DNA from 4 places in the Paenibacillus sp. V4I9 genome. Region 1 is predicted to be linked to each of the others. Evidence: riboswitches for the same ligand, from Rfam matches in the RefSeq annotation. Region 1 holds a riboswitch; each other region holds the start of a gene.

Region 1 (3,125 bases):
ATCTCAAGCAGGCGACTAAAGCTTTGCAGCAACTCGTAGAGCTGAGAATTGTCTCGCACAAAATATTCCGCCGTATGGTTGGAGATTTCCAAGACGATCGGCTTTCCTGGGCTGCTAAGGGCTTGCTTACGTTTTGCAAAGAGAACCCGAACATCAACCTAGACGATCTAGTGGAACTATCCAGTGAATCGGGCGAGGATGAACATAGCATACGCAAGGCTCTTAAGGAATTGAACGAATATGGGTACTTGGAAGAGTACCCTGTATGGAGCAAAATTGCTAACTAAGGTATAGCGGAAGGACAGAATTAATTTTGTGAAACACTCTGGAAGTCTGAGGGTACTTAAAATAGACCATGCTATCTACGTTTGTAGAAGCATGGTCTATTTTTTGTTTGAAAGACTCTAAATAGTTCAATGTTTATCTTGTATACAACATTATATGTAAGGGGTATCAATTCAAATATTGTCGAATTTACAATGTTAGTTTCATAAATATAGGAAAATCATTGAATTTTAACTAATAAAGAAGATCAAAAGTACTAGAATATATGCGGATCATGAATCTTATAGTTAAATTTACCTATTCAAATTACTAGGAATATAGTATTATGGCAGAGATAGAAGTATCGAAATCTCAAGTGAAAAGGGCAAATTACAGGAAACTGTGAGACGCAAAGCCAAGGGCCTGAAACGCGTATTAAAAAACGTGCATGGTAGCCGGTTACCACAGGGAATCATAGTGTTTTTCTATGAACCTTGTTTAAGGTTCTTTTCTTTTTTTGAGATCTATCAATCCTTATTATAAGAAGGGAAGGGAGTCAGATGTCAATGAAGAAATCAAGACAAATGTCTATGGTTCTCACACTGCTTTTATTTGTTCAATTAATCTTTCCAGCCTTACATGCGTGGGGAGCAACAGACAACGGAACCATCTTACCTCCAAGCAATCTTGCTACTCAACTTCTAACGCCTGATGATGTGAAATTAACGTGGAGCCCGGTGTATGGAGCTACAGGATACACTGTATACAGCATCACCTATGGGCAGCTTATTAATGTCGGGACAACGACAACAGCTTCTTTTACCATAAATGACCTGACAGAGGGCTCATACAGTTATGTAGTGTCTACTTTAAGTTCAGGTGGCGAATCGGGCCCATGTGCTCCGGTGAATATCAATATCACTTATCCTGATATGATTGCCCCGGCTACATTAACGTACACCATACAAAATGGTAACAATATCGTTTTGAACTGGGGAACTGCTCCTAATGTACAAACATATAATTTGTATGTAAATCAAGAAGGCGGAAGAAAGTTAGTCTATTCGGGGACAGCGAGAACTTTTACCGTCAACAACGCCGCAGAGGGAATATATACATATACAGTAACAGCTAGCCATCCTTTGTATGGCGAATCTCCAAACTCAACAGCAGTAGAAGCTGCTATAGGAAATCTGACGATGACGGCTCCTAGCGGTTTAACGTATACGGTGGCTACCGATGACGTTACACTAAAGTGGAATACTGCTGCTTATGCAACCGGCTATAACGTCTATCAAATTATTGATAATCAAAAAGTATTAAAAAGCAGTAAAATAACGGGAAAAACCGTATCCTACATGAATTTGCCCGCTGGAAATTATACATACATGGTTCACTCTTTCAGTGACCGTTTCGGAGAGTCTGTCGAGGGCAGCACGATTTCATTAACCGTAGGAACGATGGTGCCGCCAAGCAACCTGACTTTTAAACTTCAAAATGTGAACGACGTGGTACTTACTTGGAGTGCTGCGACCAACGCAACCTCTTATAAAGTTTATCAAGTAATCGATGGAGAAAAAGTGTTGAAAAACACAGTAACCGGTACGACGGTTACATTTACGAATATGCTGACCGGCGATTATGTATATGAGGTCCATTCGCTAAGCAACTTGTTCGGCGAGTCAACAGACGGTAGCACCGTTTCCTTGACTGTAGGATCGGTCACGATGACGCCTCCGGCAACGTTAGCTTCCAAATTACAAAACCTAACCGATATCGTGCTGACTTGGACGGTTGCACCGAATGCTACCTCCTACAAAATCTATCAAGTTATCGGTGATGAAAAAGTACTGAAAAGCACGGTAACAGGCACGACAGTTACCTACGTCAACCTGCCTGCGGGTGATTATTTATACGAAGTTCATTCTGTTAGTACCCGTTTTGGTGAGTCTGCCGAAGGAACCCAAGTTGCCTTAACGGTAGGGGAAGTAGTTATGGCTGCTCCTGGTAATTTCGCATACAAATTCCAGAATGTAAATGATGTTGTACTGACCTGGACGGTTGCACCCAATGCTACGGCTTATAAAGTGTATCAAATCGTAGATGGTTCGAAGGTACTTAAAAGTACAGTAGCCGGAACGACCGTGACCTATACGAATCTGGCATCAGGGAATTACACATATGAAATTCACTCCAATTCCACACGATATGGAGAATCGGCTGAAAGTGCCCAGGCAACTTTCTCTATCGTACTTCCAACAATGCTGCCGCCATCTAATTTGGTGCAGAGTGTAACATCGGCTACGGCGTTTTCATTAAACTGGGACGCAGCAGCAAACGGTAACAGCTATAAAGTGTATCAAATTGTTAACGGTCAAAAAGTATTGAAAAGTACAGTAGCGACAACAAAGGTATCTTATAGCAACATGGAGCCTGGTGATTATACGTATGAAGTTCATACGGTTTCAACACGGTTTGGAGAATCTCCAGAGGGAACGATATTGACATTCACTTTGAACGACCAAACGATGCAAGCTCCTGCTAGCCTGACTTACAGTTTGGCGAATGCGAATGATCTTACATTAAAGTGGACCTCTGTACCTAACGCAACAAGTTATAAAGTATACCAGGTTATTGATGGCCAAAAAGTCTTGAAAAGTACGCTGACAGGCTTAACGGTAACCTATGCAAACATTCCTGGTGGGGACTATCAATATGTAGTAGATTCCTATTCAACGATTTTAGGAGAATCCCCAGAGGGAGCAGAGGTTAGCTTCAATTTGATTCTGCCGACAATGGTAGGACCGGGTAATCTGGCAGCTAAGGCGCAGAATGGTAACGACGTGGTTTTAACATGGGTT
Region 2 (3,125 bases), 190 kb from region 1:
CGGTGTTGGCGCTGGTGTCGGTTCTGGCGTTGGTGCCGGTTCTGGCGTTGGCGCTGGTGTCGGTTCTGGCGTTGGTGCCGGTGTTGGCGCTGGTGTCGGTTCTGGCGTTGGTGCCGGTTCTGGCGTTGGCGCTGGTGTCGGTTCTGGCGTTGGCGCCGGTGTTGGCGCTGGTGTTGGCGCTGGTGTCGGTTCTGGCGTTGGCGCCGGTGTTGGTGCCGGTGTCGGCGCTGGTGTCGGTTCTGGCGTTGGCGCTGGTGTCGGTTCTGGTGTTGGTTTCGGGTTCGGACAGTTCACAGTTAAGTTGGAACCAGAAATATGGAATTCTTTGGCTACCAATGACCCGAAGAAAGTACTTTTACTTCCGGTTATTTTCATTGAGCCGTAAGGTGCATAGAAAATTCCATTATACTCACTATTGCTTCCCGAAACTTCAATATCCTTTAACGAGTAGAAGGCAACGGAGTCATTGCTTGAATCATACTTTAATCCTGACCCGCTGATTTTAATGCTTCCGGTAGCGAAAACAGTCCCGATTCCACTGATCCGACTTCCGGATATTGTGACGTCACCGTCCACAAAAATTACTCCATTTATTTTTGTACTGCTTCCAGAAAAGTTTGTTTTTCCACTATACACTTTTGTTGCTTTTTGCTTGTATTCATCGGCATTTAACTGAAACATCCCCATAGGTGCAGACTTGACTTTCGAGTTAAATGTATTATTGCTACCAGATGACTTAAATGAATTTACATATTCCAATACATCAATGCTATTCTTGCTTCCGGCAACCACGACGTTCCCGTTAATGTGAGCTTTACCATTGATACTATTACCTGAGCCTGTTAAAGAGAATGTTTGATTCGGATCTCCTGCAAAAAGGGCATAATCAAAAATGTTCTTCGCTTCACCTGCCTGCACCTCGTCTGCTAAAACCGTGTTGAGGGGCATTACTGCTAAACATACTACTAAAAAAGCTCCTAGTAATCTTTTAAATTTGATCATGTTACTTCTCTCCTCTCATTTAATTAAAAAAGAAAACACAACAGCAGGATGCTGTTGTGTTTTCTAACACTTCACAACCTGGCAATCTTAATAGTATCTTAGTCCTATTGAAGACCCATGGCTTTGCGTCCCTACATTCTTAGTCCTATTGAAGACCCATGGCTTTGCGTCCCTACATTTCTATAGGTTTGCCAAATATATTTAATTAATTGTAAATGAGACAGCATTACTTGTTTGTCCATCAGCGTTGACGACAGTGACGTTAACGACACCGGAACCGCTTGGTACATTAACCTTTAAACTCTTCGAGTTCATATATACGCTTGTAGCTTGAACTCCACCAAAATACACTTTCGACGTACTAGCAAAGTTTAAACCATTAACATAGACAAGAGAACCGACAGAACCAGTAGTCAGCGACATACTTGTGATCTTTGGCGCCGGAAGGACCGGTCCATTATCATAAGTAAAGGTTGTCGATGCTGACTGTCCGTTCGATAACGTGACATTAAATGGTACGACTCCTATTGTCGGGCTGCTTGGTACTGTCACTTTCAAACTTGTACTATTCATAAAAGTTACAGACGCGTTCACACCGTTTATCGTTACGTTCGCTCCACTATCAAAGTTTGTGCCGTTAACGTAGATAACATCTCCACCTGCTTTGTTACCATGGTTTGGTGACAAGCTTGTAATTGTCGGTGTAACGATCGTGTACTGGTAACCTTGCGGTAGGGTAGCGGTACCACCATCCGGGTTCGTTACGGTTACGTCAACTTTTCCAGCTGCTGCAGCAGCTGGTGCTGTAGCTTTAATTGTCGTAGCATTTACATAGGTACTGCTAGCAATGTTTGAACCAAATGTTACAGTTGCACCGGAAATGAAGTTCGAACCGTAGATATACACGATATCTCCACCCGTAACTTTCCCTTGATTAGGAGAAACAGACGTTAAGGTTACTGGTTTAATAGCCGGGAGCGTATACTCGTAGCCTTGGGTAAGAACAGCTTCATTCGTATCGTTAGTCACTTTCACATCCACTTTTCCAGGTACATCTCCAGCCGGAACTATTACTCTCAAGCTTGTTTTGCTCATGTAGGTTGTAGAAGCAGGTTTTCCGCCAATTGTTACTTGTGAGATGCCATTTACAAAATTCGTGCCGTTTACATAGATGGTTTCACCACCTGCAACAAGTCCGGTATTTGGCACAATCGACGTAATGGTTGGTATCGGATACTGAACAGCGGTATAGGTATAGGCACCTGTCAGCGTGAATAAGTTATTGTTCAAATCCGCTACTGAAACATCTACTGCACCAACACTATCACCTACTGGAACAGTGATTAAAAATTGCGTTGCTGATACATATGTAGTAGACGCTTGTTTTCCACCTACAAATATTGTCATACCAGACTTAAAGTTTTTCCCGTTTACATAGACCTGGTTTCCGCCAGTGATAACACCTGTGTTTGGTGTAACTGACGTAATTTCCGGATCTGTCTTCGGAGGTTCATTGTACGTAAATCCTCCAGAAACAACAGCATTCGTTCCATCCGGGTTCGTAAACGTAAGGTCAACTGGACCAGGCGTTGTTGCCTTCGGGGATGTTACTTTCAAATATGTTGAATCCATATAGATTACCGATGCAGGTTTATCACCAAACAATACAGAGATTCCGCTCATAAAATAGTTCCCTGTCACATACACAAGCGTACCGCCATCCAAAGGCCCATTATTTGGATCTATGACCGCGACAATTGGATCAGCTTTATATTGGTAAGAGGCTGACGCTTGTTGACTATCCGGGTTAGTTACTGTAACACTAACAATGCCTTGCTTCCCGGTAGGAGCAGTTGCCGTCAATTGTGTATCGCTCACAAATACTACATTACTAGCCCTCATCGTTCCGAATTGAACAGTTGCCCCGTTGACAAAGTGATTCCCATTAATAACAACCGTCTCTCCGCCCTTCGGATGACCATAGGACTTATCAAGCGATGTAACTTGAGGCGCTGGAAGCTTGACATTAACGTTAACACTCGGAATGGACTTCGATCGGCTTGCACCTGCATAGTCCTTATAAGTAATAACTGAGCTCGCTGTCGAAATCGGGTATGTCCCTG
Region 3 (3,125 bases), 2.7 Mb from region 1:
AAATACTGATTTATGTATACCAAAATCATCCTTATAAATTTCACTGATCGTTAATTTATTGTCCTTGATCGCGTTGTTCATCTCAGGCGTAAAAGGATACTCGGTGCCGAAATCTTCATCAAGTCCGGTTAAAATGACGATTTGATCTTTATTTTGGACTTTCTGTAAGACATAGACATTCTCAAGAGAGTCTTGCTTTTTAAACTGTTCAAATTGCTGTTTAATTTTCGTATAGGCCGGTTTATCTTTGCCTGTAATTTCATCTGCATGTTCGGGAATTGAAGTCAGATATTTCGAAATATTTTCAATATTTGTGGTCAATCTTAGTACGAATTGATCCTCAAGCTTCGTTGTTAAACTTTTACTGGCCAAATAGGAAGAGACGGAGAAAGCTGCGCATACGAATACCAACAGCAGCAAGATACTGCTCGTCATCTTCACCGCGATTTGTCCTTTGAACCAGTTTATTATTTTATTTGGAGCATGCTTTGCCACTTTTCAATTACCTCCTGCTTAATATCGATGTTTCGGAATATTTCTCGTAAACTTGCGCTACAGTTTCTTTCAAATATTGAATAATTTCATGTACGTGTTTTGTCTCCGTATAAGGGGAGATGACAAAAATCTTTGTCGCGTATAATGCGATAGAACTATCATCTTTCGTTTGAACAAGCAGATGCTTTTTGGTATCGCCAAAAAATATACGGTCGCGATGATTCCCAAGCATTTCGAATAAACGCTCGTTAAATTTATTATTCCGTTCAATTTCCTTAAGCGTGCACTTGCCCGAAACTTCTTCCTGAAATTGAGGACTGCCTTCCGGATATATACGAAATAATGTAATGATGCCGGGGTTGTCGTTATTAACGATTTCAGCTTGAGGGATTTCTTGACGCAGCGCTTCCCGGAAAGCGAGATTAACCTCAACGAACTGAGCTAGCAATTGCTGATACCCTTGAATACCGAATGCAAGCAAAGCGCTGTATATACTGATGGAGCTAGCCATGCGCGAGCACTCCAACGTATATCCGGAATGATACTGACCGTATCCCCGATGTCCGACATAGGGGGTTTCATCCGGATGCAGATCCATGAGCCTTAAATCGGCGGCATCCTTGACCAGGAATAGACTTGTCAGGTAAGGGGTTTGCCCTAGCTTTTGAAAATCGAAGCAGAGCGAGTCGGCCAAATGCAAGTGCTTCATCTTGCTTTGAATAGAAATTAAAGCCTGAGCGACATCTTTCTTTAATTCAAGTGGATTGGCGGCGAAATCATAGTCATTAAAGAAAGCAAAGAATGCACCTAAAGCAGAGTCTGCATGAATATGAGGTCTGCGCAACCCATGACGAACGGCTGACTTGTCAGACACAGCATAAATTTGTTCCAAATCGTCAATCCCCATGGCATCCGTCGTTCCTGTCGTAGCTACAATGTACATCGGGATTCCGCCTCTTGCGATCACTTCTTCCATTTTATGTTGCAAATCTTCCACATCCATGGAGCTGTCAGTGTTCGTGCGAACTCGGATCAATCTATCGCTCCCTATGCCTGATGCCTCCATAGATTTAAACAAGCTGTAGTGAGCGGCTTCGGAACAAAAAGCATACAAGTTGTCGGGAACACCTTTTTGCAATGCATCCGGAACGAATTTGGCGATCGCTATCCGGAGTCCTGAGAATACAGCTCCTTGCCCGCCCCATGTCGTATACCCGCCGCTTTTCAACGCATCATAGCCTATTAATTTGGACATCATGCTGATGACCCTTATTTCCGTTTCAGCTCCGGCTGGGCCGTATACATCCCATAAATTGTTGCCGTTAACCAAAAACGCCGCGATCATGCCCATAATTCCCGGGATACTGGCCATCGGCAAAATATTCGTTAAAAAATATTTCGTATGATATGGATGATCATGCAGCAATTTCAATAACTCTGTATTAACTTCCTCTAAGGGGACGCTGCCATTAGGAATGGAGCTATTTCGAATAAGATTGTTATAAAAGGTCCCTGTTCGGTTTTTCTCGCCCTTGAGATTGACGCCGTCCGGGTTTTTGAGATCATCCACTCCCGTTACTAATTGTTCAATGAGCCGCAAAACGATTTGACGCGTTTGTTGGTTTCCATCCTCACTGGGGAATAGTTGCTGTACATTCGTTAGTCTTTTCTCTCTCATTAATTTCTCTCCTATCGATAGAATTGCTTGAAGAAAATGTTCACAAAAAAAAGGAGAAACATAGGCATAAATGCCCCTATTCCTCCAATTGCTACAATGCAACTGGCTGACATATCCTTGTTGGATGTAGTCCCTCTAGCTTTGCGTCCCTATTTTTCAATAGGTTTGCCATTATAAAGTTGTAGGTGAAAATTCCCATCTTCGACAATAACCGACAACAAAACTTTACAATTTTATACATTAGTATAGTATAGTAATATAAATAAAACAACACAATTTTCCATTATTGTTTGTTAAGTTATTATAATGTAACTAAATTGCTTTTTTAACATTTTCCCTGACCCCTTGATAAAATAGGTTCATTTGTCTCTTTTCGAGACAGTTTATACCAATCAATTTAAGCAATAAACGATAGAATCTTGCGGATCCTTCTAGGACTTTTATCACGTATAAAAAAAGCTTCGTCACGACTTCCTAACAAGGAGTCCGACAAAGCTTATTTTCACACCCTCAGTTGCGGTGCATTCAGGCTACGAAATGGTTTGTGCAGGATCCATATTCCCCTGTGAATGCAGATATAATTGCTCGTAATAGCCACGGAGAGCAAGTAATTGCGCGTGGTTCCCTTCTTCAACAATTTTACCCTGACTCATCACAATGATGCGGTTGGCATGCATAATGGTCGAGATGCGATGCGCAATGACAAGTGTCGTTCTTCCCTCGGCTACGACCTGCAGCGCGGATTGAATCAACTGCTCCGTTTGGGAATCCAAATTCGCTGTAGCTTCATCTAGAATCAGTACTTTCGGCTGGAATACGATAATTCGCGCGAACGAGATCAGCTGTCTCTCTCCTGCGGAAAGCCCGCTTCCTCTCTCGGATATGCGTGTCTCATAACCATCCTTCATTCGTGAAATGAGAATGTCTGCCCCAACCATCCTGCATGCCTCAA
Region 4 (3,125 bases), 620 kb from region 1:
ACATCATTCACAGTCGTTCCTTGGATGGAAATGGATTGGAAGCCCTCGTTTCCTTGCTCTTGTTCTAATTTCGCACCCGAATTGATAATGGTATCGCTTATTCTCGTAGAACCTTTAGCAAAAACTCTGACTCTGCCGAAGTCCTTCTGAACCATCATCTGATTGAGGGTTGAATCTTGAATTTCAATACTGTTTTCTCCGCCCCCATTCACAATCGTTCTTCCTTTTACTGTCACGTGATCAAGGAACACTTCCCCTTCCCCTATCCCCGCTGCCAAGATGAGGTCGCCTTTAATCACAGCATTTTTTATAGTGACACCGCCGCTGTTGACCGTCATATTCCCTTCAACATCAGCTTTTGGAGTATAAGTTCCAGGCTCATGGATCAGTTGCCCTACGGCATTATCTAGCATCACTACGGCTTCTGCTCTTGTAATGGATTTCTGAGGACGGAAGCTCTGATCAGGATATCCGTTAAGATAACCCTCCGAGGCGACTGCTTTTATGTAAGGCTTGCTCCAGTCAGACATTTGCTGCTCATCGTGAAACGTTCGCGTATCGCTCTTTGGTAACACGTCTTTTAATTGCATAAGTTGATAGATGATTTTGGCAGCCTGTTCTCTGCTAATCGGTTGATCTGGACGAAAGGTGCCGTCATCGAACCCAGAAATATAGCCGGCATATTTTGCTTTGGCTACATCGTTATAGAACCATTTTTCCTGAGAAACATCTTTGAAGGTTTGGTCATCCTTATGGGGATACCCTAACGCCTTGTTGACAAGCGATATGAATTCCGCCCTGGTAATGACTTTATCAGGTTGAAAGGTTTGATCGGCATAGCCCGAAATCAATCCATTACCGATCCATTCGTTTATGGCATCCTCTGCCCAATACCCGTTTATGTCACGTAAAGATGGTTGATTTTCTGCTTGCACTAAACCTGAAAAAGATACGATTTGAACGGTCAAAAACATAACGATAAATACAATTTTCCCTAATAACCTCGCCAACATATAATCTTCCTCTCTTTTACTTTGATATAAAGGCAATAAAAAAGCCACTCCAAAAGGAATGTAGGCAGCCCGGCTGTCGTACAAGGAAGTGCCCTTGCTTAGACCCGTGGCTTTGCGTCTCCGCCTTTCGGACGGATTTGCCGTTTCTTATTCTATGGAATGACTCTAGGACCTATCGAATAGTTCTAATTGCCTAGCAACAATTATATACTTAATTAATCTAATAGAAAAGAAATATCTTCCATTTTCGACAAATTATTTTTAAATTCTTCTTTGAAATACTTACGACTGAATCCCAATTCAGCGCTTGCCTCTGCTCCTCATCGTGTTATTTTCTCTAATAAAAGGGTCGTCACACAAGCAGAAAGACGATTTCCAAGCACTTATTTAGCATCTCATTCTCCCGTTTCAGCTGTTGAATGTATCGATTTTGATCAAAGTACTCCTGTCGTCTCCCCGCTGGTCTAGCAGTCCGAATTCACTTTTACCAAGGGATTTTTCCAAGCGAAGTATGTCGTATATTGTAGAATTAACGCAAATGCCTTATAGTGGTTAAAAATACCATAAATGCTTAAGCCAATATAATACGATTAAAGGCACATTCGCGCGAAAGCCGGAGTCGCAAAGCCACGGGTCTACGTCCCCTTCGGGATATGATAGCCGGGCCGCTCTATAGATTGGCTTTTTTGCATGCATGAAATTTATTGAGATTTTAATAAAAGGGGTGTATTTCAACATGAAGTTTAAAAAGATTGCGTTAGGGGCAGTTGCGCTCATGCTTGCGCTTGGCTCGTTGTCCTTCTTGCCGGAAGCGCATATAAGCGCTGCTACATTCGTCAAAGAGGATAACTTAATGGACTATACGGTACCTAGGTTCCCGATCATTACCGATTCCAAGATGGTTTGGATGGGAGATGACGAGAACAAATTCTATCAAGTGTTCTCCCGGGATTTGTCTAGTGGCGAATTAAAACAGCTAACCGAAACCCAGACCTACAAAGATAAATTATCGGCAGCGAATAATTATGCTATTTATCGGGATAGTCAAAAATTTATCATGATGGTTAATCTTCAAACCGGCGAATCTATCCAAACAGATGTCAAGCCGGGCTATTATGAAGATCTTCAAACGGACGGCGAATACATAGTCTACAAAGATGTATCTACAAGCACTCTTAATGTGTACAATATGACAACAAAGGAAACAAATATCATTGGAAAAGGACAAGACGCTACTTTGGCGAACAGCCAAGTCGCCTATTATGGTATTACGGAGAATAGGCTTAAGCTTTACGACATTGCAAGCAATACTTCACGAGTTCTGTGGGATAAAAAGGATGGCAGTTTATATAACAGTCATCCAGTCGCATTCAACGGAAAATACATCGTATGGATACAACAGCCATACAATCAACTAAAATATCAATTAAGAATGATCGACGTTACGCAACCGGATTCACTACCTAGTGTACTTAGCCTATTTGACAAGGTAGCTATCCCTGTCGTTACTTTCGTAAGTAAGGAAATTGCGGCATGGACCATTGAGAAAGATGGACATGAAGTGGTGATGGCAGCAAACTTGCAAAACAAGCAAGCTGATGCAGCAGCCGATCAAGGGGAGAAACTATTGGGTGTTACCGGAAGCACAATTATTTTGAAGAACGTCGATAACAATCTGATTCTTCGAACCCTTCAATCTACAGGTGAAGGTAACGCTATTCAGGATACACTTGTTTCAGCTATCCCTTATGCAGCTAACATACCTGAACAAGTGACAGGCTTCTTCGGAGGAAACAGTCCGAGCAGCGTGCACGAGTTGGCAACTTCCGATCGCGCGGTTATTTTGTCCTCTCCGTTCGAGAATCCGTTTTCCTATAAGGGGAGCGATTATACAAGCATTTGGTATAGAGACGATTCGAAACTTGAACTGACCAAAGCTCTTCATCCGGATCAGAAAATGGTGAGCCTCCCATGGTCGGTCGACGTACGAGAAGCATTCGATTACCATGTCCTAAAAATGGTCTATATGCCATCTCGTGTCCCTTCCGGTCAGCTTAGCAAGCTGGGGATTTATAAACTCGTTGAGGGCGAATGGATCTATGCAGGGGGGAT

The links. A riboswitch is a leader RNA that binds a small molecule or an ion and turns the genes downstream of it on or off. The one in region 1 is predicted to bind cyclic di-GMP.
Region 2: linked by a shared signal. The riboswitch ahead of QFZ81_RS34795 (IPT/TIG domain-containing protein) and the one ahead of QFZ81_RS33850 (OmpL47-type beta-barrel domain-containing protein) in region 1 are both predicted to bind cyclic di-GMP.
Region 3: linked by a shared signal. The riboswitch ahead of QFZ81_RS21870 (pyridoxal phosphate-dependent decarboxylase family protein) and the one ahead of QFZ81_RS33850 (OmpL47-type beta-barrel domain-containing protein) in region 1 are both predicted to bind cyclic di-GMP.
Region 4: linked by a shared signal. The riboswitch ahead of QFZ81_RS36785 (stalk domain-containing protein) and the one ahead of QFZ81_RS33850 (OmpL47-type beta-barrel domain-containing protein) in region 1 are both predicted to bind cyclic di-GMP.

Annotation. Positions count from the first base shown of each region.
Region 1 is NZ_JAUSZE010000001.1:7,358,366-7,361,490, reverse strand. It holds gene QFZ81_RS33855 (hypothetical protein) at 1-287, shown strand, start outside; cyclic di-GMP riboswitch class I at 639-731, shown strand; gene QFZ81_RS33850 (OmpL47-type beta-barrel domain-containing protein) at 831-3,125, shown strand, end outside.
Region 2 is NZ_JAUSZE010000001.1:7,548,762-7,551,886, reverse strand. It holds gene QFZ81_RS34795 (IPT/TIG domain-containing protein) at 1-1,002, opposite strand, end outside; cyclic di-GMP riboswitch class I at 1,072-1,205, opposite strand; gene QFZ81_RS34790 (IPT/TIG domain-containing protein) at 1,204-3,125, opposite strand, start outside.
Region 3 is NZ_JAUSZE010000001.1:4,629,742-4,632,866, forward strand. It holds gene QFZ81_RS21865 (methyl-accepting chemotaxis protein) at 1-495, opposite strand, end outside; gene QFZ81_RS21870 (pyridoxal phosphate-dependent decarboxylase family protein) at 503-2,173, opposite strand; cyclic di-GMP riboswitch class I at 2,268-2,353, opposite strand; gene QFZ81_RS21875 (ABC transporter ATP-binding protein) at 2,704-3,125, opposite strand, start outside.
Region 4 is NZ_JAUSZE010000001.1:7,978,372-7,981,496, reverse strand. It holds gene QFZ81_RS36790 (S-layer homology domain-containing protein) at 1-1,013, opposite strand, end outside; cyclic di-GMP riboswitch class I at 1,074-1,165, opposite strand; cyclic di-GMP riboswitch class I at 1,599-1,686, shown strand; gene QFZ81_RS36785 (stalk domain-containing protein) at 1,750-3,125, shown strand, end outside.